DNA from 4 places in the Nitrosococcus halophilus Nc 4 genome. Region 1 is predicted to be linked to each of the others. Evidence: predicted binding sites of a transcription regulator. Region 1 holds the regulator's gene; each other region holds the start of a gene.

Evidence for each region. Region 1 encodes sigma-54, which starts transcription at its own class of promoters, with help from an activator protein. Its sites were predicted from a motif close to TGGCANGNTNCNTGCTT; they were not measured.
Region 2: a site for sigma-54 is predicted at 3,168-3,184, ahead of NHAL_RS10565 (PEP-CTERM sorting domain-containing protein). Genes of this name have one in related genera too.
Region 3: a site for sigma-54 is predicted at 2,085-2,101, ahead of pepA (flocculation-associated PEP-CTERM protein PepA). Genes of this name have one in related genera too.
Region 4: a site for sigma-54 is predicted at 2,661-2,677, ahead of NHAL_RS15360 (PspA/IM30 family protein). Genes of this name have one in related genera too.

The regions. Positions count from the first base shown of each region.
Region 1 is NC_013960.1:326,966-332,559, forward strand. It holds gene rapZ (RNase adapter RapZ) at 1-825, opposite strand, end outside; gene NHAL_RS01620 (HPr kinase/phosphorylase-related protein) at 873-1,421, opposite strand; gene ptsN (PTS IIA-like nitrogen regulatory protein PtsN) at 1,437-1,919, opposite strand; gene hpf (ribosome hibernation-promoting factor, HPF/YfiA family) at 1,933-2,259, opposite strand; gene NHAL_RS01635 (RNA polymerase factor sigma-54) at 2,286-3,734, opposite strand; gene lptB (LPS export ABC transporter ATP-binding protein) at 3,802-4,527, opposite strand; gene lptA (lipopolysaccharide transport periplasmic protein LptA) at 4,541-5,368, opposite strand; gene lptC (LPS export ABC transporter periplasmic protein LptC) at 5,346-5,594, opposite strand, start outside.
Region 2 is NC_013960.1:2,244,752-2,250,345, forward strand. It holds gene NHAL_RS10550 (putative O-glycosylation ligase, exosortase A system-associated) at 1-39, shown strand, start outside; gene NHAL_RS10555 (sulfotransferase domain-containing protein) at 36-866, shown strand; gene NHAL_RS10560 (hypothetical protein) at 925-2,262, shown strand; gene NHAL_RS10565 (PEP-CTERM sorting domain-containing protein) at 2,287-3,111, opposite strand; gene NHAL_RS10570 (FAD-binding oxidoreductase) at 3,471-4,829, shown strand; gene NHAL_RS10575 (SDR family oxidoreductase) at 4,826-5,566, shown strand; gene NHAL_RS10580 (HAD-IB family hydrolase) at 5,566-5,594, shown strand, end outside.
Region 3 is NC_013960.1:3,341,116-3,346,709, reverse strand. It holds gene NHAL_RS15795 (2-oxo acid dehydrogenase subunit E2) at 1-761, shown strand, start outside; gene pepA (flocculation-associated PEP-CTERM protein PepA) at 1,129-1,998, opposite strand; gene prsT (XrtA/PEP-CTERM system TPR-repeat protein PrsT) at 2,637-5,429, opposite strand.
Region 4 is NC_013960.1:3,241,814-3,247,407, reverse strand. It holds gene NHAL_RS15380 (lipocalin-like domain-containing protein) at 278-1,468, shown strand; gene NHAL_RS15375 (hypothetical protein) at 1,604-1,834, shown strand; gene NHAL_RS15370 (hypothetical protein) at 1,886-2,272, opposite strand; gene NHAL_RS15360 (PspA/IM30 family protein) at 2,717-3,376, shown strand; gene NHAL_RS15355 (hypothetical protein) at 3,366-4,697, shown strand; gene NHAL_RS15350 (sigma-54-dependent transcriptional regulator) at 4,741-5,594, shown strand, end outside.

The sequences.
Region 1 (5,594 bases):
AAGTACTCGGCTATGGGCGGAATGGAAATGGGCTGTGAGCTGCTCTGTTAAATAAACTGAACGATGCTGTCCCCCTGTGCATCCGATGGCCACCGTCAGATAGCTGCGATTGGTCTCTTGAAACCGTTGCAGCCAGTGCTGTAAGAAGGTAATCAAGTCTTGCCGCATTTGGGCGACGGCCTCGTGGCGCTCAAGATAGGCAATCACTTCTTGGTCACGCCCGCTTAAGGGACGTAAATGGGGTTCCCAATAGGGGTTAGGAAGACAGCGGACGTCAAATACAAAGTCAGCGTCGAGGGGGACGCCATGTTTGTAGCCAAAGGATTGAAATAGCAGTGACATTCCCGTACGCGCACCATCGCCGACCCGTTCGCTGATTAAATCCCGTAGCTGGTGGACCGTGGTGCAGGTGGTATCAATCCTAAGATCGGCTTTTTCGGCAATGGCCTCTAATAACTCCCGCTCATGGCGGATGGCCTCGGCGAGAGGAATATTGTTGAGTGGGTGTTTGCGGCGGGTTTCACTAAAGCGTTTAAGAAGGGTGGCGTCACTGGCATCAAGAAAGATGATATGGCAGTGAGCCCCCACATTTTCAATGTCCTCTAGGATCTGGGGAAATTGTTGTAGTTCTTGGGGAAGGTTGCGGGCATCGATACCGACGGCGGCGCGGAGTTGCTGGGCATCATCCTGTTGCATCTTTTGGGCAAAGACGGGAAGAAGGTAGACAGGCAGATTATCAATGCAATAGAAACCCTGATCTTCTAAGGCATGAAGGGCAATACTTTTGCCTGATCCCGATACACCGCTGATGATTAGCAATTTCATGGGAGTCTCGCCAATTCTCTTTTGAATGAGTGCTTCTAAGGCACCCCTTATTTGTGCCTAGGAGGGGAAGGGTTGAGGAGCTTCTGTTGCCGCTGTTGCAGCTCAAGCAAGGCATCATAACCTTTGCTCCGTAGCTGATAGTCTTGGACGGCTGTTTCTATCATCGTGGCGGGTTGCAAATTACCCCCCAAGGGCAGGGTAAGTTCAGGCACTTTCACGTTTAGCTGCTCCCACTGACCAAGGCTGCGGGTGAGCGGTTCGATATGTTTGTTAGGGATAAGATGGATGACGAGATCAATGGGGTGTTGCGCGGCGATGGCCTGACTGCCATAAATCGCGCGAATATCGACAACGCCCAAACCTGGCACGGTTAGAAAATCCTGCAATACAGAGGGGCAACTACCCATCAATTGGGTGGCTGATGCCCGCTGGAAAAGGGGGGCATCGTCCGCAATTAAACGGTGTCCCCGCCGGATTAATTCTAGGGCGAGGCTACTTTTGCCAACGCCGCTTTCCCCCCTCAAGAGCACCCCGGAGTCGAAAATCACCAGCAGCACGCCATGACCTGTGACATTGTCTTCATTGGGGCTGCTCATGCCTTACACTCCCGCTTAGTCGACAATACCGGTAGGCGCAGAGGTTTGTTCCCATTCCTTTAGGACTTCCAGCAGGTTATGGGGGTCCTTGGCTTGCCGTAGGCGCGTACATAGCTCCGGATCACGGAACATTTCCGCAAGCTGAGCAAGGAGTTGCACGTGGATTTGCGCTGATTCTTCCGGAACCAGCAAGGCGCAGAATAGATCGACTGGCTGTTGATCGAGGGCATCAAAATCGATTCCCTGGTCCAGGCGGACGAATGCCGCGAGGGTGTGTTGGTTGCCAGCCATGCGGGCATGGGGGATGGCGATCCCATCCCCAAGACCGGTGCTGCCAAGACGTTCCCTGGCAAGTAGGCAATCGAAAACATCCGTCGAGTCCAGGTCATCCGTGCCCCGGGCAAGCAACTCGCTGAGCCGCTCTAGCACCCGTTTTTTGCTGCCTGCAACGGCACCCACAGCGATTTGTTCTGGGATGAGGAGCTCGGTAATCTGCATGGCTTTGGTTAATCTATCCTTGCTGCTGCTTTTTCATTACCCCCTCACTACGGCGGTGGTCGGTCAGTTTCTCCCGGTGCTTTTTAATCTGCCGATCTAATTTGTCCACTAGATCGTCAATGGCGGCATACATGTCCTCGTCTTCGGCGGAGGCAAATACATTGGCTTTGCTGACATGCAGTGTTGCTTCAGCTTTCTGCCTCTTTTTTTCAACACTAAGGACGACGTGAATATTAGTCAATTGATCAAAGTGGCGTTCTAGGCGCTCGCACTTATTTTCCACATAGCTCCGCAGGGCTTGAGTGATTTCAACGTGATGGCCAGTGAGATTCACTTGCATGGGTTGCTCCTTAATTATTTTGCGTTTTAGATCAATCTTTTTCGTTCATTGGAAGGGGGGATATTCAAGTTTTCCCGATACTTGGCGATGGTACGCCGTGCCACTTTAATTCCTTGTTCGGATAAGATTTGCGCGATTTTGCTATCGCTTAGGGGTTTGCGGGGCTCTTCCCCAGCAATCAGCTTCTTGATAAGGGCACGGATGGCAGTTGCGGAACACTCTCCGCCACTGTTGGTAGCCACATGGCTGGAAAAAAAGTATTTTAGCTCATAGATTCCTCGGGGGGTATGCATATATTTGTTGGTCGTGACCCGAGAGATGGTGGATTCATGCATGGAGACGGCTTCTGCAATATCGTGGAGCACTAAAGGGCGCATGGCTTCTTCGCCGTGTTCAAGAAATCCCTGCTGGCACTCCACAATGCAGCAAGCAACTTTGAGCAATGTTTCATTGCGGCTATGTAAACTTTTAAGGAACCAGCGAGCTTCTTGGAGCTGGTTTTTGAGATAGCTGTTGGTGAGGCTATCATCAGCCCGCCGGATTAGGCTGGCATACTGGGTATTGACCCGCAGACGTGGCGCGATATCAGGATTAAGTTCAACATGCCAACTGTTACTTTGCTTGGTGACATAGACATCAGGTACTACGTATTCGGTTTTACTGGGTTGTATTTGGGTCCCTGGCCGTGGGTTGAGGGATTGGATCAGGTGGATAGTTGCCCCTAATTCTTGTTCCGAGAGTTTCATTGCCCGCATCAATTGGGCATAGTCCCGTTTACCCAGTGTGGCGATATGTTGGGACAACAACAGCGTTGCTTCTTCTAGCCAGGGGGTGCCCGGGGGGTATTGTTTCAGCTGTAACAGCAGGCACTCGCCTAAGTCACGAGCCCCGGCACCAGGAGGGTCGAAATTTTGTATTTGATGCAACATGACTTCCACTTCCCCAGGCTCAACCTCAATGTCCTCTCCTAGGCTTTGCTGTATCTCCTCAAGGGTGCTGCACAAATAGCCTTCTTCATTAATCGAATCGATGATGGCGGTGGCAATGGCGAGATCTTTCTCGTTAGTCGCTACCAAACGGGCCTGCCAGAGCAAGTGTTCTTGTAAGGTTTCTTCCCGATTGCCTTGGTTTTCCAGATCGGGTAGGGATTCATCTCCAGAAGCAGCGGGCAGCGGTAAGCTGTCATAGATATCGTTCCAACTGCTATCTACCGGCAATTCGTCGGGGATTGCCTCGCCCAGTGAGGCATTTAATTCATTGCCCTCAGGGGTAATGGCTTCCCTTACTTCATCGGTATCTAAAGATTCCTGCCCCTCTTCGCTTTCACTTTGCTCAAGCAGTGGATTTGATTCTAGCGCCTGTTGGATTTCCGTTTGTAATTCCAAGGACGAGAGCTGCAACAGGCGAATGGCTTGTTGCAACTGGGGCGTCATCGTGAGTTGTTGCCCAAGGCGTAGTTGGAGAGAGGTTTTCATACCTGAGCTCTACTTGCTATTGGATTACTATTTATTATAGACAGCAATAAACATGCCATGATAGCTATTAAAGATGAAAATTGTACCCCAAATAAACTTCCTTTACTCGTTCATTGTTCAGAATTTCCTGAGGTTGACCTTTGGCGATGACTTCGCCTTCATTCACAATATAAGCATACTGACAGATTCCTAGGGTTTCCCGGACATTGTGGTCGGTAATTAAGACCCCGATCCCCCGTTCCGTCAGTTGCCGGATGATACCCTGGATGTCTAGCACCGAAATAGGGTCTACTCCGGCAAAAGGCTCGTCTAATAGTATAAATTGCGGTTCTACTGCCAGGGCGCGGGCAATTTCAACCCGTCGCCGTTCTCCGCCGGAGAGGCTCATCCCCAAGGTATTTTTCACATGGGTAATATTGAGTTCATGCAACAGCTCGTCCACTAGTTGTCGGCGAGCCGGTTTTGTCAGATCGCTCCGGGTTTCTGCAATGGCCATAATATTTTCGGCTACGGTCAGCTTCCGGAAAACCGAGGCCTCTTGGGGTAGATAGCTGATCCCTAAACGGGCCCGGCGGTGAATGGGGTAGCGGGTGATCTCGTGGTGATCTAGGGATATGAGGCCTTTGTCGATTGAAATTAAGCCCACTAGCATGTAGAAACAGGTTGTCTTACCGGCGCCATTGGGGCCGAGTAGGCCCACGACCTCGCCGCTTGAGAGTTCTAGAGAAACATCCCTGACCACCCAGCGGGATTGGTAGCATTTGGCAAGATGATAGGCTGATAGCCTGCTCATGGGGTAATAGGATTTATTCCCCGTGCCCATTTAGCAAGCGAATAAAGTCGGCATGGACCCAACCTTCTATTGATTCGCCTTCGGCAAGTGTGGAGATATGTAGCCATTCCGCTTGTCGTTCTAAGATGGTGATGGGCGTTCGGGGCGGGAGGAGGGCTGCTTTGCTGTAATCGGTGTCGGGACCGGTGCGTAAGTTTAGCCAAGTTGTGGTTCGCCCATGGGCTAATTCAGGATTGAGCGCCTGGTTATCACCTTCTTGATTTTCCGGGGGCTCTGGCTCTGCCGGGATGGGGGTTGAGCTTTCAGGAGTAGGTTCACTGCCGGGAGTATTACTGTTGTCAGGACGGATCGTAACGTGGACTCGGCCATCCCCCGTCTTGGAGCCTTCCCCCCTCACAATGTCATGTTCTGTTTCGTAGACGATACGATCACCGGTAAATTCATTGGCACCCTGCCAGACATGAGCCTTTTGTAAAAGATAAATGGTTGCCGTGTTGGCGTGATATTCCATCCGCAGCGCTTTAGCCCGGATATCTTCATCGCTATTGTCGGGTCGTTGCCGATACCAGGCGGGTTGGCCTTCGGCAATGGCTTTTTCCAGTTTTTTTCCCGGCGTGTAGTAGATAGTTAGAATATCGGAGTCGATGCGCAGGGTACCCTGGGTAAGATGAACGTTGCCACGATACACCGCGATCTGTTTGCGATCATCTAGCTCCCCTCGATCGGCCTCAATATGGATGGGTTGCTCCTGATCGCTGGATAAGGCCCAGGCAGTTTCGCCATTTAGACCCCCGAAAATAAGCCAAAGGGTGGCCAGTTTAAGGCCTAGGTGCCGGCTCATAGTCCCCTCTTACCTGCGATAATAGTTCTATACGCTCCTCTTTCAGATACACTTGAGCCCCGACGGCATGAGTTTTGCCCAAGTTATTTAGCAACGTGACAGGTTGATTAGTCTCGGCATATTCTGCCCTGGGTTCTACCCGTACATCCTGGGTTAAGATTTTCATCTTGTTGGTTTTGGCATCGGCTCCAAATTGGCGAATAACGACTTCTCCTAGCAGGTAAAT
Region 2 (5,594 bases), 1.9 Mb from region 1:
GGACACGTGTCTGAGAAGCGGCATGGAGGGGGGCTATGAAAAGGCAGAGCCGTTTTACCCCTGTGCTTGAAAAGATGGAATATCGCGCTTTTCTTCTTAAAAAGCAGGCTTATCAGACTTTGTTTTTATCCCTGCCTCGTAAAGATGCTAAACGGCTCATTTTTGTCGCGGGGGTCCAGCGATCGGGGACTAACATGCTGATGGATGTCCTTGAGCGAAGCTTTGAGACCAAGGTTTACCATGAACGTGACCCTCGTGCTTTCGATTGCTATGAGATGCGCCCACCGAGGATTATTCACAAGCTAGTGAAGGTATCTAGTGCACCGCATGTGGTGCTTAAAGCACTCTGTGAACTCCAAGATCTGCGTCGCCTGATGGATGAATTCGCACCCTCAAAGGGGATATGGTTGGTACGCCACTATGAAGACGTAGTGAATTCACACTTAGATCTTTGGAGCGGCATGCCAGAAAGCATTCGGCGTATTGTTGAAGACCGCAATGGTGCTGGATGGCGTGGGCGGGGGATGTCGGATGAGACCCATGCACTCGTCAGGTCCCTTTATCACCCTGGCATTAGCAATGAATCGGCCTGTGCGCTTTTTTGGTATTTCCGCAACATACTTTTTTTCGAGCAGGGCTTGGATCGGGATCCTCGTGTGCGTTTGGTGTGTTACGAGCAACTTGTTCAGCGCCAGCATGAGACATTCGATGAATTGTTTGCCTTTCTTGGAATCGCTTATACGCCGCGAGTAAGTCGTCAAGTGGTTGCCAGCTCCGTGCGCCGGAGGAGTCCCCCCGAGATCGATCCAGCTATCCGTCAAGTATGCAATGCCCTGTCAGCACGTATCGAGCGGCTGGTGGGATAATTCCGGTACAGCGACTTTGGTCCAATAGTAAACAATACTTAAAAGGGGAGAGGCAGCTTTGTCTTACGAACAGCGGGCCGTACGCCAGGGAGTATTCTGGCTTTTAGGAATTTGCATCCTAGTCAGGGTATTCCTGTGGGTTGTCTATGTACCCGTGGTCTGGCCCGATACAGGGACATACCTGCGACTTGCTGAACAGCTGGTCCAGCTGGACTTTAGTGAGTATGATGGCACACGGACCCCTATTTACCCTTTGCTTTTGCTTTTGGCAGGTAAAAATCCTTTTTTTATTTGGCTTTTTCAATCCGTGCTTGGGATTTTGACCTCACTTTTTCTGTTTGCGCTAGTCTTTGAACAGACCCGCAAAGTGAGCCTTGCCTTTATCGTCGGGGCGGTTCACTCTTTGGCTCTAAATGAACTGCTGTTTGAGGCAAACCTGCTGACTGAGTCAATTTCGGCTTTTCTGCTGGTACTCTCGGTATTTATTTTCTCGAAGTTGACGGCGAGCGAGCGGAATTTTTGGCTGGCGATTGGCCTTGGGGCGACGAGTTCGCTCTTGGCGCTCACCCACCCGCTCTTTGCTTTTGTCGGTCCTTTGTATATTTTGCTAGCATTTTTGCTGCTTCGGGGCCGCAATCGTATTCATGTTCCTCTCATTGTTTTGTTATGTTTTGCGCTACCCTTATCAGGGTGGATTGGCTTTAATAAGGTAACCCTTGGCTATGCCGGAATCACAACCTTCATGGGGTATAATCTTAGCAATCACAGCGGCGGTTTCATCGAGCATGCACCACCGTCCAAGATACGGGATATATACCTCCGCTACCGGGCGGAGAAGGTAAAGCAGAGCGGGAACCACAGTATGACAATCTTCGAGGCCAAGGACGAGATTATGGCAGAGACGGGCTTTGGCCACGTGGAACTCTCGCAGGAACTCGCTCGCATTTCACTCCAACTTTTTATTGAACATCCTGTCCTCTACCTTCAAAGCGTTTTTAGATCATGGGTTTCTTTTTGGGCTGCGCCTAATTATTGGAAGCCTGCTCAAGTAGAATCTCCCAAAATAGCTGCGTTTTTAGGGGAACTTTGGGGGGCTGAACAGTGGTTGGTCAGAGTCATGAATCTCTTGTTTGTGTTTTCTACTGTTGGCCTCATAGTAAAAGTTATTTTATTTCGAGGCTATGCGGAACCCACTCTCCGGGTTCCGCTAGTGATTACTGCGCTTATTATGGCCACCTCCCTGGTGCAAGCCTTGTTTGAATATGGTAATACGCGCTATTCAATTCCCACCCAATCGCTTATGATTACCTTCATAATACTCTTTGTGTGGCAGATAAAGGCGCACCGTTTGCTATTGGCAATGCGCGCGCGCTTAAGACCGAAGTTGGAAGTATAGCTTTAGGGGCTAGGGCGAACGACATCATTTTTTCTTGGTTAAGATTCCTCCCAGGGCAATTAATCCTGTTGTCAATAATAGCCAGGTATTAGGTTCTGGAATCGAGTTTTGTTGAATGGAAGACTGACCTGACATTGTAATCGAGGCAAGGGATAGTGGGTTGAGATCCTCTTGTGTTAAAAAGAAATCCCCAATAAAGTCGCTATCTTCGGATAAAAAGATATCTACTGTTATGGTTTCAAGGGGATTTAAATTCCCTAAATCGAATCCGAGGGCCATGGAAACATCTTCTGGAAAGGTTTGAGGGATAGCGTTGGTGTTATCGAGTGTCCCGAGTAAAAGGTTTACAAAGATATCGCCGAATAAAAATCCTGGTTCATCGATTTCCCAAGAATCGGGAGCGCTATCAGCAGCTCCGGACCCGATGGTTCCAAAAGCTTGACCAAATTCATTAAAGGGACTAATAGATTCGGCAATATCTGTATCTAAGAATGAGAAAAATTTTATATTTGGAAAAGCTTCTGTGGTGGTGTTAGAAAAAGTATAGGTCAAATTCAGGTCTGTAAGATCAGAAGATAAGGAAGGGGAAAAATCAAATGTGAGGCCAGGAGGGAGCGGGTCAAAAGAGAACTGAGCACTGGTTCCTATTGCGCCACCATTTAAATCTAAGCCTTCAATATTTAAAAAGGCGTCTAATTCAAAAACTGCACCATCATCATTAAAAAAAAAAGTTTGCCCGTTGATAAATCCACCTTCACCATGAGGTCCAAAGGGGGTAAAGGAAATTGCCCAACTCGATGAAAATGGAGTCAGCAATAGCGTATAAAAAACTACTAATCTCTTTAACATTAGAAATATCCTTAGCTGCATTGTTTTTAAAACCGGGAACGCTCAATAAAAAGCTTTTGCAAAAAACATGCCTTGTTTTAAGTATTTGTTATTTAATGATTTATTTAGAAATAAAGCATAATAGAATGTAAGAGACTTCTTACATCAAATACGATCTTTATTTCAAAATGGGAGTTTTTTCCAGGTAAGAGGAAAACATAAAAGGCGGGCGTTTCTAAGAACTCAAAAGTATAAGAATAACTATATATCAATTTGTTAAAGCATAGTATTGTGCAAAAAACGGCTTTTAAAAATCATTTTGGTGGGCTTATCATCTTTTCTCAAAGAAGCCGAAAGAGTGTAAAAAGTTTAGACATTTTATGACAGCCTCACTTAGTAAAGTTATCTCTGGCTGGGGACGCTACCCGGTAGCAGAATCTATACTGGTACGTCCTGAACAAATGCGACAGGTTCGCATGCCTGAGGGGGATAGTTTAATTTGCCGGGGTCAGGGCCGAAGCTATGGTGATGCCGCTATTTCTTCCCAAGGTTGGGTGATGCTCACTGAGCGCCTTAACCGATTTTTGGCTTTTGATAGTGTCACTGGGCTGTTAACGGCTGAGGCTGGCGTGACTCTAGCAGAAATTCTGGAGACTTTTGTGCCTCGTGGCTGGTTTCCAACAGTCACTCCAGGAACCCAATATGTTTCTCTAGGGGGAGCTGTAGCCGCCGATGTTCATGGTAAAAATCATCACCATGGGGGGACCTTTGCTGCTCATGTCACGGAGCTAGAATTAATTCTTGCAGATGGACGCCGACAACGTTGCTCCCCTGGGAAGAATGAAGCGCTCTTCTGGGCCACTGTGGGGGGGATGGGGCTGACGGGAATTATCACCGAAGTGAGTTTCCGCCTGATGCCTATCGAGACGGCTGCTATCGTGGCCCAGCATTATGCAGCCCCAGACCTTGAGACTACTTTCAAATGGTTGGAGGATGCTGACCATGACGATCAGTACAGCGTTGCTTGGATCGACTGCGCTGGTCGTGGTCGCCAGCTTGGCCGAGGCATTGTTATGGGTGGCCATCACGCGGGTCGCGATGAATTACCGAGTGATTGGGAAGAACCGCTAGGTTTTTCGCCTCGGCAACCAAAAAATGTTCCCTTTGACCTGCCTAGGTTTGTTCTCAATCGATTCACGGTGGCTGCCTTCAATGAGCATTATTATCGCCGTCAAGGAAGCAAGAAAAGACCCTTTGTTACTAATTGCCATGATTTTTTCTATCCTTTGGACGCATTGAATGATTGGAATCGTCTGTATGGTAAGCGGGGGTTTCTTCAGTATCAGGTCGCCATTCCGGAGCCCCATGCTTATGAGGGAATGCGTTGTTTACTGGAAAGTCTCGCGAGCAGCCGGCAACCCTCGTTTTTGGCTGTGCTCAAGCGTTTGGGTCCGGGGAATGCCGCCCCTTTGTCCTTTCCCTTGGCAGGCTATACTCTGGCTTTGGATTTACCCATGGCGGGTGAAAAGGTACTCAATTTATTGCGGCGATTGGATGAGTTAGTGCTTGAGTATGGGGGGCGGGTGTATCTGGCCAAGGATGCACGCCTGAGTCCAGAGAGCTTGCGCACTATGTATCCTCGCCTTGGGGAATGGCAGCAGATTAAACGGATGGTCGACCCAGAAGGGCGTTTTCAGTCCGATCTCTCGCGCCGGTTGCAATTGACAGGTGCACCATGAGGGGGCCGGTCTTGGTGTTGGGGGCTACTTCTGCAATTGCCCGCGGCACGGCGTTGGCATTAGCGCGTCGTGGCCACCCCCTGTACTTGGGGGGGAGGGATGAATCTGAATTAGCGCGGATCGCGGCCGATCTCAATATCCGGTATCAAGTCGAAGTGGGCTACGGCGCAGTTGATGCCACGGATTATGCGGTGCATCGCCCCTTCCTAGAGCGAGTCGTTGAAACCATGGGGGGGCTAGAGGGAGTGGTGTTGGCGCTCGGGTATCTGGGAGATCCGGTCACTGCTCGGACACGCTTTGAGGAGGCCGAAAAGATTATTACCGTCAATTTCACCGGCGCTGTTTCTCTCCTTGGTGAATGTGCCAATTATCTGGAAGGCAAAGGCGCGGGTTTTATTATTGGCTTGTCCTCAGTGGCTGGGGATCGGGGTCGGCAAAGCAATTATCATTACGGTGCGGCTAAAGGGGGGCTGAGCATTTTCCTTCAAGGCTTGCGTAATCGCTTATTTCCTGCAGGCGTGCGGGTGCTTACAGTCAAGCCAGGATTTGTGGATACTGCGATGACTTTCGGCTCGCCAGGTCTTTTTTGGGTAGCCTCACCTGTTAAGGTGGGCGAGCAGATTGTGGCGGCCTTGGAGCACCATCGTGATGTCGTTTATGTCCCTTGGTTCTGGCGCTATATGATGTTCATCATCCGTATAATTCCAGAGCCGTTATTTAAGCGTCTCAAGCTCTGATGAGGACGGAACAGGATCTGCCTACTGT
Region 3 (5,594 bases), 1.1 Mb from region 1:
GCGATAATAAGGTTGCGATGTTGTCTGAAGTGGATATGAGTTCTGCAGCCTGGATCAGGGCCAACTGGCCACACTCGGAACTCAAACCCTCGTACACGGCCTTCGTGGCGAAGGCCGTGTCTCTTGCCTTATACGATCATCCATACGCTAATCGCATCCCATTGGAATGGCCTTTCTTTAAGCGTATCGTTCAACTCAATACCGTTCATATGACAGTTGCTGTCGAACGTGACTATCCTGGAGCGGAGCAAGCGGTTTATGCAGCCACGATCCGGAACACCGATCAATTGGACCTTGCAGCGATTACCCAAGAATTACAGATGATCGCCCAAGGCACTGAAGAGACTTCCGAGCGGTGGCGTACCGTACAATGGATTGTCAAGAGAGTGCCAACACCGCTTGCTCGAGCTGTGCTACGCATTCCGCTGTTATTTCCGTCCCTGTGGGTAGAGCATCGAGGTGGAGCAGCTATGATCTCGTCTCCCGCCAAGTACGGCGTGGATACGATGATCGGCGCTTGGCCGTGGCCACTTGGTTTTTCATTTGGCTTAGTGAAGGAGCGCCCCCTTGTTGTTGGTGGGCGTCTTGAGGTGCGACCGACCATGGCCCTGACGATGAGCTTTGATCGGCGATTGATGGGCGGGGCACCTGCCGCGCGATTTTTCAAGACGGTTTGCGACCACATCGAGCGTGCAGAGTACGATATGGCATTGTCCAAGAGTGCCCCCGCGCCGAGAGCCTTGGCGGTGTCTTCCTCCTAGACAGAATGATGCCTATTTTAGGTCGTCAGGCTAACCCCTGATTCTGTTAGAGAAACAAGAGCCCTGTCTACAAGATGGGCTTTGCTGTATCAACAGGTGTCCGAACTTGATCAAGTTGATCCGCTAGGTTTCAGAAGAAAGCAAAATGAGCCTTTTCTGCATTAATATGCGCAACCCAACCCACTACCACCAAGATTTTGATTAGAGGCAAGTTAAGTACCCCGCGTCCTCCTGGCGGAGGTGAGACCGGGCAGGTCCTCCTCCTACAAGGTAGCGCAGGTCTGGCCCCGGGGGGCACAAAGTCAGCAGGCTAGCGCGACAGCAAGAATGAAGAGACCCCCTTTTGTGGGGGTCCCTTGGATTATTCTCAACGGTTGCTCTGCTTGGCGCGGCGTCTAGTCAGGCCACTGAGGCCAAGCAAGCCAATGGCCACTAGCGCCACTGAGTTAGGCTCAGGCACCGAAACTGAAAAGTTTTGCGACGTGTCTGTTTGCAAAACAAAGTCTGTCGACGTGTCAGCGCCGGTAGCTGCGCCGCCAAACGCCGCCGGGCGAGTGTAATCAGGTGCGCTTTGCCCAGGGAATTGAAGCGAGGCTTGGAGCTCGGTTCCGACCAAATCTGGGTTAACGAAGCTATTGTTGGTGGAGGTGACGGTACCAACCAGGAATCCGCCGCCGGTACCCGTTCCACCGGGAATAGGGGCCGTCGCGCCAAAGGTGGTGAACCCAGAGTCCCAGGTTCCTGACAGGATGTTCGTCCCATTCAGGAAGCCGGTTCCTGCCGCCTGATCCGTATCGGGGCTAGTATCGAAAAAGATATCCCAGGTCCCCGAATCCAAAGTTATGGTGATGGAACTACACCCGTCGTTGTTGCAAGTAGCGGTTTCGGTAATGACGGCGTAGGTGGTGAGCTCGTAGCTTCCCCCCCCCGGCCCTGGAGGAGCCACAGACAGGTTGGGTGTGGGGGATGTGGTGTTGATGGAAGCTGCGAATGCCTGGTAGGTTAAGGTGAAGGTGTCTGTATCGCCAGCAAGGTTAGTGTCGTCCAGGTCGAAGCCCTGGACCCAACCAGCACCGTTCGAATGCCAGTCGATGCCCGTGAAATTCTGTAGGATGCCGTCGTCTGGAGTCGCTGTCGTCGTATCCAGCATGGCAGCGGCTTGGGCGGAAAAGGAAGTGAGAAGTCCCCCCCCACCCAAGATTGAAACTGTTAAACCAATTTTCAGAAAAGATTTCATTTGTTGTTCCTCCCCATCTTAAAAATAAAGCAATTTACCTGATGGCTACCACCTTTGACTTCTCATTAGTGGTTACAGTTACCTATATGCAACCGACATGCCATAATAGGATTGAATGAATAAAAACAAATTGTTATATTCTCATGACAAAATTAGTTGCAAAGATAGAACGGTGTAACTGTAAAGTTTTTCGACAAATGTCCAAGGCACTAAACATTAGTTTTGGACACTTCACTGCTTGTGGAGAAGCCGTGTCCATTCTTGGTGGTGTTTTCAAAAATTTTATGAGCGCTCCAAAGCGCTGGGATAGGGGCTGGACAGTGCTGGCCTGAGGGAGTCCTAAGAGGTAGGTAAACAACCCCTCACTGAAATGAGGGGCTTTGTCCATACTGACTAATCGGCTGGGCTTCGGGCCAGTTTGCTGCGGCCCCAACCGCGATGTTCAGAGCGCCGTTAACATTGGCATCCAGAACACCGCAGTCTGAACGCTTAAAAACTGGAGCATTACGTTGACCACATTCCAGTCAGCCTCACAAAAACTAAATAGCGAAGTTCCTCGTTTTGTCGAGATCGGAGCTTCTATTTTGGCTCTCGACACCTTTCCCTCAATTATCACTCAGTTAGCTCACACTAACCGTTTAGTTGTCTAGTGCTTGGAGTAGATCGCGGGCTTCTTTTTCCTCAGCAAATGGCTGTTTCATGTCTAAGAGATCATTAAGTACTTGCTGGGCTTGGGACTTTTCTCCATTGCGGGCCAGGGCCAGAGCAAAATGATAGCGAATATCCGGGTTCTTGGGTGTCCTGTTCGAGGCTTTTGCTAACAGACTCAGGCCACGTTTTGTCTCACCCTTTTCGAGGAGTAGCATACCTAGAGTGTCCATTACTGGAGGTGAATTGGGGGCTATGTCCAGGGCCCGCTCCGCATAGGTCAAAGCTTTGGCTGGATCATCTTTGCGCAACAGCCAGGCCAGGTTGTTGAGGGCTGTCACATTGTTTGGTGCTTGTTCTACTACTTTAGCAAAGGCTGATACCGCTTCCTGTTCCTGTTTAAGCGCTAGGTAGAGGTTAGCCAAGTTGTACTGTGCCAGCATATCCTCTGGATGCTTTTTTAACCAATCTTCTAGCGTCGCTAGGCTCCTATCTTGATTTCCTGCCTGGAACTGGGCAAGCGCAAGGTTGACAATTATCTGGCTGGTGGGGGAGTGCTTCAATGCTTCTTTAAATGCTGCTACTGCTTTCTGAGGCTGGTTCTGGCGCATGGCCAACCACCCTTCTTGGGCTAACACCTCTGGATGCTCCGGGTAAGCTTGCTTCAGTTCCTGGAACAGTTTATTGGCCTCGTTGGGCTTATTCTCATGCATCAACAGGTGGGTCATGGCGATCTTGGAAAGGGCGTGGTTGGGATCCAGCTCAAGCGCTTGATTGAGTTCCCCACGGAGCTTATCCACGTTATTTGTTGCGGAATAAGCTTTAGCCAGCAGGTAATGGGCTTGCGCGGATTGTGGCTGAGCCTCCACGAGCTTTTGGAGAGTTTCGATGCCATTGGTTGGTTGGTTAGTTGCAAGTTGTGCTGTTCCCATCACTGCTAATAATGAGGGATGATTGGGATAAAGCGCTTGGACTTCTCGAATAAGGGCAAGGCTTCGTGTAGGTTTGCCTTTATCCAGATAATAACGGGCTAGTAATATCCGTGGCGCCAGGGCCTTGGGATTTTTGCCCATGGCCTGCTCTACCCAGGTCTTGGCTTTTTCCACATGTCCTTGCTGAGTTTCCAGTGCACCGAGTTTCAGTAATGTCCTGAGATGTCCTGGATGATGTTTCAATGTTTCTTGATAGAAGGAGCGAGCTTTCTCTATATCCCCTTTTTTGAGGGCCAGTGCGGCTAGGTTATGAGTCGCCGATGGGTTTCCTGGAGCGATTTCCAGGGCTTCATGAAAGGCCTCCTGGGCCTTGGTTTCTTCTCCTTTTCCGAGATAGACCCCGCCAATCAGGTTCAAGGGCAGAGGACTCTGTGGTTGCTTTTCCTGCAACCGCTCAGCAGTTGTTAATGCTTTATCGAATTCCCGGGCCCGTAGGTGGCCAAGTATGACTAGGAGATCCGCTTGGGGTAGTTGGGAATCTAATTCGATGGCTTTTTCCAGTGTATCAATGCCTTGTTCATGTTCACCCGACATCATGAAGCTAAGCCCTAGCTTCATGTAAGCTGCAGCCGAATCTGGTGCTTGAGTAGTAATTTTTTGGAAGTAAGTGGTGCTCTGCTCAGGTTTGCCTTGCCCCAAGACTACGTTGCCCATTAAATCAAGTGCTGCAATGTCATCAGGATTCTGGTTCAGCACCGATTCTAGTACAGACTCGGCACCGGTATAATCGCCTCGGCGAAGTCGTGCTGCTGCTAGGGCCTTAGCCGCAATATCGGAGTGGGGGAAACGGGCTAGAAATTGGCTCAAGTGCTGTTCGGCTTGCTTGAACTGGCCCTGCATATAGTAGGAAAGGCCTGCGTAAAACACTGCTGGCATGTATTTCGAATTCTGTCTCAGCGACTTTTGGAAGGCTGCCAAGGCATCGGCATATTTATTTTGCTGGAAGTCAAGTAGCCCCTCAGTGTATGCCACTCCTGGATGATTGACGCCCTGTTTTTTGAGGGTTCCCAGATCATCGGTCGCACCTTCATAATTTTTGAGATAAATTCGTATTAATGTCCGGTTAAGCAGATCTTCAGCATTGTTGAAACGGTGGGTAATCGCTTCTCCATAGGCCTGTTCCGCTGCTTCCGCATTTCCTTGATAGCGCTCTAGGTCACCCAGCAGGCTCCAAGCTGGGGCAAATGCGGGCGAAGTTTGAAGAATTTTGTCGAGCCACTCTCGGGCCTTATCAAAGCGCTTCTGGGCTGCTGCGATTTCTGCTTTTCCAAGATTGGCTTCCGCTACATTGGGTTGAAGGGAAAGCGCGGAGTCATATAATTTTTCTGCTTTTTCAAATTCATGCAGTCCAAGGTAAGCATGCCCTTGCAATGCCAGCAGTTCCGCCCGTTCATTTTCGGAAAGGCCTGGGTAATTGGTCGAAGCATCGGTTACATCTTGGAATTTCCCTTGCATGAGGGCAACTCGGGCTAAGGAAGTAGCAGCGGTTTCAGGTGCAAGGCCAAGTCTAAGCGCTTGTTTCAATTCTTTTTCGGCGGCTGGGCCATTGCCCACTTTCACGTATACTTGAGCTAGCAGCCAGCGCGCTTCTTGATTGTCTGGTGTTTTTTGGAGGGCATTTTTTAACTCGATGATAGCGGCCCTTATTTCTCCCTTATCCTGATATTCTTTGGCGCGCGAGATATGTTCCTCAGGAGTAAAGTTAGATCCTGTATTGCAACCTGTTAATAAGGCAGTAGCTAATAATAATGCGTAGGCTAGGGCAATAGGACTTATCAGTGAGCTGGACATGGGGAACCTCAGTACTGTTGATGGGTTAGCTATATCGTCATTATCCGTGCGACGCGCGATTTCTTTAACAGATTTTTTAGCAAAAATGCACTTGTTTAGCGAGTGGAACCCAGGTGATTTCGTTTCCTAACCTCAACTAGGGCGGTTAGCATTAGGGCGCACTTT
Region 4 (5,594 bases), 1.2 Mb from region 1:
AGAATTCCTGCTTTTCCTGGAAAACTTGCCCACCGTAGAAATTTTGTGTAAGAGTTTTGTTGTGAGAATATGCGGTTTGTGGAAAGGGGCGAAGAATTTTTGTTGGATAGCGCCTTAATGCGGGGTTAAGGATGCGCTATGGGGGTGCCGGCTGAACCCTTTCCACCGGCCTCTCTAGGTAGAAAGACTCCCTTGAGGCTGGCGCAGCGGGAAGAAGCCAATACCTTGCCGCTATTTTCAGATTAGTATCTTTAATCATCTTAGCGAATGAGCCTATATGTTTGCCAACCGGACCCTTACCGCAATTTTCTTTGTGATTGGTGCAATTTTAGTTTTCATCATGATGGCATTGATGGGCACCCGTGAGGAAGAGGGGGCAGCCAATGATGGAGTGATCGTCTCCGACGCCTTGAGCGCTCAGGAAGACACCTCGCAGTATGCCCGTGTATTTGAACCCCGGGCATTTTCTTTCCCCCAAGATCATGGCCCCCATCCCGACTTTAAAAACGAGTGGTGGTACTACACGGGCAACCTTGAGACCCCGGAGAGTCGGCACTTTGGTTACGAACTGACCATTTTCCGGGTCGCCATGGCGCCCGATCAGGTTGAGCGTGCCTCCGGTTGGGCAACGCGCCAGCTCTACATGGCCCACTTCGCCTTAACTGATGTGGAGCAAGAACGCTTTTATTCTTTTGAACGTTTCAATCGAGGCGCGATGGGTCTGGCAGGCGCAGTCGCCCAACCCTTCAAAGTGTGGTTGGAAGACTGGGTGGTCATAGGAGCAGAAGGCGAAAATATTTTCCCATTGAAAATTGCGGTGGCTCAAGACGGCATTGCCCTAGAGCTTGAGTTGGATGCAGCTAAACCTCTCGTGTTGCAGGGGGAGGATGGTTTGAGTCAAAAAAGCGCAGAGCCAGGCAACGCCTCCTATTACTATTCCTTTACCCGCTTGCTCTCTAAGGGAGAGGTTCGTGTCGACGGACAAAGCTTTCCAGTATCAGGGACCAGCTGGATGGACCGGGAGTGGAGCACTAGCGCCTTAGGCGAGGACCAGGAAGGCTGGGATTGGTTCGCGCTGCAGTTATCCAATAATACGGAATTGATGTTCTACCATATGAGAAAAAAAGACGGCACTGCGGATGCGTTCAGTGGCGGCACGTTTGTTTCTGCAACCGGCGAGACGCGCAAGCTTTCCCTTTCCCAGGTAGAGGTTGAAGTGACTGACCGATGGCAGAGCCCCCACAGCGGTATCCGTTATCCTTCAGGTTGGCGTCTAGCGGTGCCTGAACTTCAACTATCTTTGGTAATTACTCCTTTTCAGCAGGATCAAGAGCTTAATCTAGCGGTACGTTACTGGGAAGGAGCGGTGCAATGTACCGGCACCTACGGGGAAGCCAACATAACAGGTGTGGGTTATGTTGAATTAGCGGGATATGGGAATGGGAGGGATGAACCAATGCCGAAATAGACGGGCTGTTGATTAGTCTATGGGGCATTAATTCACCTCCTTTAATAGCCCTATTTCACTTATCAACGGGACCTAAGAGGCTAAACTCTCTCTAGACTATTTTCATAATAGTGGAAGTGAAGAAGAGAGGGTGGAATGTTAAAAAAACTCCTACAGCGGGGCTTGACCCGGCGCGAAGCCGGGGTTCTATCGGCCACTCTTCTGGTGGCAGCCGTTTATGTCGGTTTCTCTTTAGAAAAAGGTAGTCTTGGAGTTGCTTTCTTATTGGCTATTGTAGGCCTCTACTGGGGTGCCGGAGCTGTGACCGGAAGAAAAATGTGCAAGCTCATTTCAAAGTCTATAAAAGGCCATGATGTTGCTCAGTGACCCCCTTCCCCAAGTATTTTGGGTTCGGGAGTTAAGTAATTGATATTTATATCAACTCCCTAGCCGATAGAAAACATAAGGGGCTACCATAATCCAGATTGGAATCAGGGGCCATAGGCGTCCAGCCAGGACATTATAGTCATGAAAAAGTCGTCCCCAGGAATGCTTTGCCACGTAGTGCCCAAAGAGCAATTCAAACCCTACCGTGAGCCCTAGCCAGGTGAACCCCATGATCCATGCCTGTTGTGCGGAGTCCAGTGGCCACAGATTGATGAGGGCCCAAATATAAAGGCTAAACAGGAGAAGGCCGCTGACGGTAGAGATTTGATGGGCCTGTAGTTCGCTGAGACGCTTGCCATACCAGGCTTCACGGAGTGCCCCGTTGAGAACGGCGATTAATACCAGGGGGAGCCAAGCAAGAATAGATTGCCAGATCATTGGTTTCTTACCGCTTTACCAAACAAAGAGGGGAGCAAAGTCATACGGATCATATTTTTGCTTAAGTTTGTCATAGGCCGCACCATTATAAAAGCAGTCAAAGATTCTTTCTCCTTCAAGGTGGAGAATATGATTAAAGTCCTGGAGCACAACCCCCTTATCGGCTTCCGGCTGTTGGCCTTGATAACGGAAGAAGATGCGCATCCAGTTGTTGGTATTGATTTTGTGATTCCTCTAAAATAGCCTGCGCCGCGCGGAGGGTCTTCAAATTATGTACTTGGATGCACAAAAAATGTATATTTACACTCTTGTTGTTAATCTCCCAATGAAATCCTGCACTTTAAATAAGTTATTGAATTTTTAATGTTTTTATCGCTAATGCCCGGGCTGGCATAGAAGTTGGATTATCTTCCGTGGGAAAGAAAAATCCATGAGGAGGTTATCATGTCTTTCTTTAGACGACTATCTGCCAGCCTAACCGCCCGCATTGACCAGGTGGTTGGCCAGATCGAAAACCACGATGCCATCATTGAGGCCGCTATTGGGGAGGCCCGCCAAGCTACCGCTAAAGCCAAGGTTCGCTTGGCTCGGGTCCGCAGTGACGGTGAGCGGTTGGAAACCAAAATTGCTGAACTGCAAGAGGCTGAAATAAAATGGGCGGAGCGGGCCAGGCGCATTGCCAAAGAGGATGAGCATAGGGCGTTAGAATGCCTGCGGCGGCGCCGGGGGTGTCAACGCCAGCGGGCCCAATTGGAAAAAACGCGGGAAAATCACCAACAGTTGGAGGCTCGTTTGGTGCGGGATGTAAGAGAAGCGGAAGAGCGGGTCGCCGACATGACCCAGAAGCGTCATTTGATGCGTACCCGCCAGTCGGCGGCTGAGGCCCTCAATTCCATCACCCGTGTGGACCCCAGTATGGGCGGCGATGTTGCCGATGCCTTTGAGCGGTGGGAGGTCCGTATTACCGAGGCCGAATACGAAGCGGGCACAGCAGAGGCCATGGATAGTCTGGAACACCGTTTTACCGATGCCGAGGACCAGGATGCCCTGCGCGCCGAATTGGATGAACTTTTGTTGAAGGAGGAGAACCATCATGAATGCTGAGACTCAAGCCCAGGTGGCCCAGCCTGCCGCGCCACAGCCCTCAGCCAGCCGCTTTAGCTTTAAATTTTTACCCCGCCTGTTGCGGGGGTTGGGGGCCTTGGCTGTGGTGGCTTCTCTCTCTATTTTTTTGCTTCAGGGTTGGGAAAGCGGCAATGATAGTTACCGTTATTTGCTGCTGCTCGCCCATACCGCAGGCTTGGCAGTGATTGGCTTTGGCGCGGGTCACTGGCTGCGGGAAAGCAAGGGGGCTCGCCTTTTGTTGCTGTTGGCATTGGTCTCGGTGCCGGCTAATTTCGCTATTCTGGGGGCCTTTGTTTATTCCGCTTCTCGTGCCAACAGTATTGCTTATCCTGTCTTTGCCACCTGGCAGGCGGAAAGCTTTACGGTTACTGGGGGGCTGATTGCCGGTGCCGTCCTGGTGTTGGCGCCGGTTACCTGGTTAGGTTTTCGGGTGTTGGCCCGGCATTCCGCTTGGTCCTTGGCGGGACTCTTTTTGGCTACGAATGGAGTCTTGTTGATTCCCTTGCGGGAGGAGCCATTTGTGGCCTGGACATTATTGGGATTGACGATCTTTGTGCTCTGGCGGACTGCCCGTATCGGGCGTGGCGACACCGCCATGAAAACCCTGGAAGGAGCGTTTGCTCGAGGACTTCAATTTTTGCCCCTGGCCCTATTGTTTGGGCGCACGGTTTGGCTTTATACCGCCGACGCCTTTTTGTTTACCGCCATGTCGGTAACAGCATTTCTCATGTTGCGCCAGGTGGCCCTGGAGCTGAATAGCCGCTCCAAGCTCCGCAGTTTTAGCGAGCAATTGGCCATCCTCCCCGCCTTGACCACCGGGTTGGGATTGGCGGCGGTGGTGGATAAGATCATCAAGGGAGGGGATGCCTATGCCTTTGCGGTGTTTTCCTGGGCGGCGGCGGCCATGATTTTTGAAATCAGCTTGCGTACCCCAGGCAGTGGGGCTAGTTACCGCCGCAAGGCGGCCGTGGTGATGACGGTGGGCCTATTGGCTAATTTAGTCCTCTATGAGGGGGTTGCCGCTGCCATTTTGTGTCTGCTGACGGGGATGGGCGTGCTGGTGTGTGGTTATCTCATGGAGCAGCGGCTGGTCTTTGGCCTGGGTTGGGTGATGCTGATAGCCGGCCTTAGCTTCCAGGTACAATATGCTATCACCGCGTTTGACTTGGGAAGCTGGGGAAGTTTGGCGGTGCTAGGGGTGGCCGCCATTCTCACCGGATCGGTGATTGAACGCCATGGCCCCCAACTAAAACTCCGTTTGACCCAGTGGGGGCGGCAATTTAAATCTTGGGAATATTAGGAAGGGGGATCGCTTTGAATCCGGTGAGTTCCCCACTACACCGATGTTCCTCCCATGGGGGGGCATCGGTGTTCCTTTATTGCTCCCTTACTCCCAGCCGGTGACCGTCAAACAGCAACCTTTGACCTCGGAAGAGCGGGAGTTCTTTGCCCTGCTCACCGAGGTCATCTTCTCCAATCCCTTTAGCTTTCAGAAAGACCGGCTGACTTCCCTGGGAAGTCAAACCCAAGGCCACACCCCAGCGCCGGATGATCATCACTACAGCGCTTTGATTCCCCCTTTGGAACAGCGGTTGGCTCGTCTGGAGTCCCGTGGCCTTTCCCGTATTCAGTCTGTCCCCCCTCAGGATCGTCGGCTGCTCCAGTATGCTTTTTTGTTCCAGCTCTATGATCGCTATGTGGCGCAATGGGATCAGTTAATTCAAACCCAAATGGCCAAGGGGACAGCCCCCGCCCCCGTTCCTTTTGCCGAAGAACTCATCGATAAACTCAAAAATCGGGGCTTTTCCATTGAGGAGGCGGGGCGTTATTTGGCCTTGTTTTATCAATTGCGGCGCGCCTATTTTTTTATTGCTCATGCCCTGGTGGGGGATTCTCCTTCCATGACCCGCCTGCGTCATGCCCTATGGAACAATGTTTTTACTACGGATGCCCGTTTCTATGCGGACCACCTTTGGGACCGGATGGAGGATTTTTCCACCTTGTTGCTGGGGGAGACCGGAACTGGCAAGGGGTCAGCGGCGGCGGCTATTGGCCGCTCGGGATTAATCCCCTTCGATCTTAAAAGCCGACGGTTTACCTATAGCTTTACCGAAACCTTCATCGCCATTAATTTATCTCAATTTCCGGAGAGCTTGATTGAATCGGAGCTCTTTGGCCACCGGAAGGGGGCCTTTAC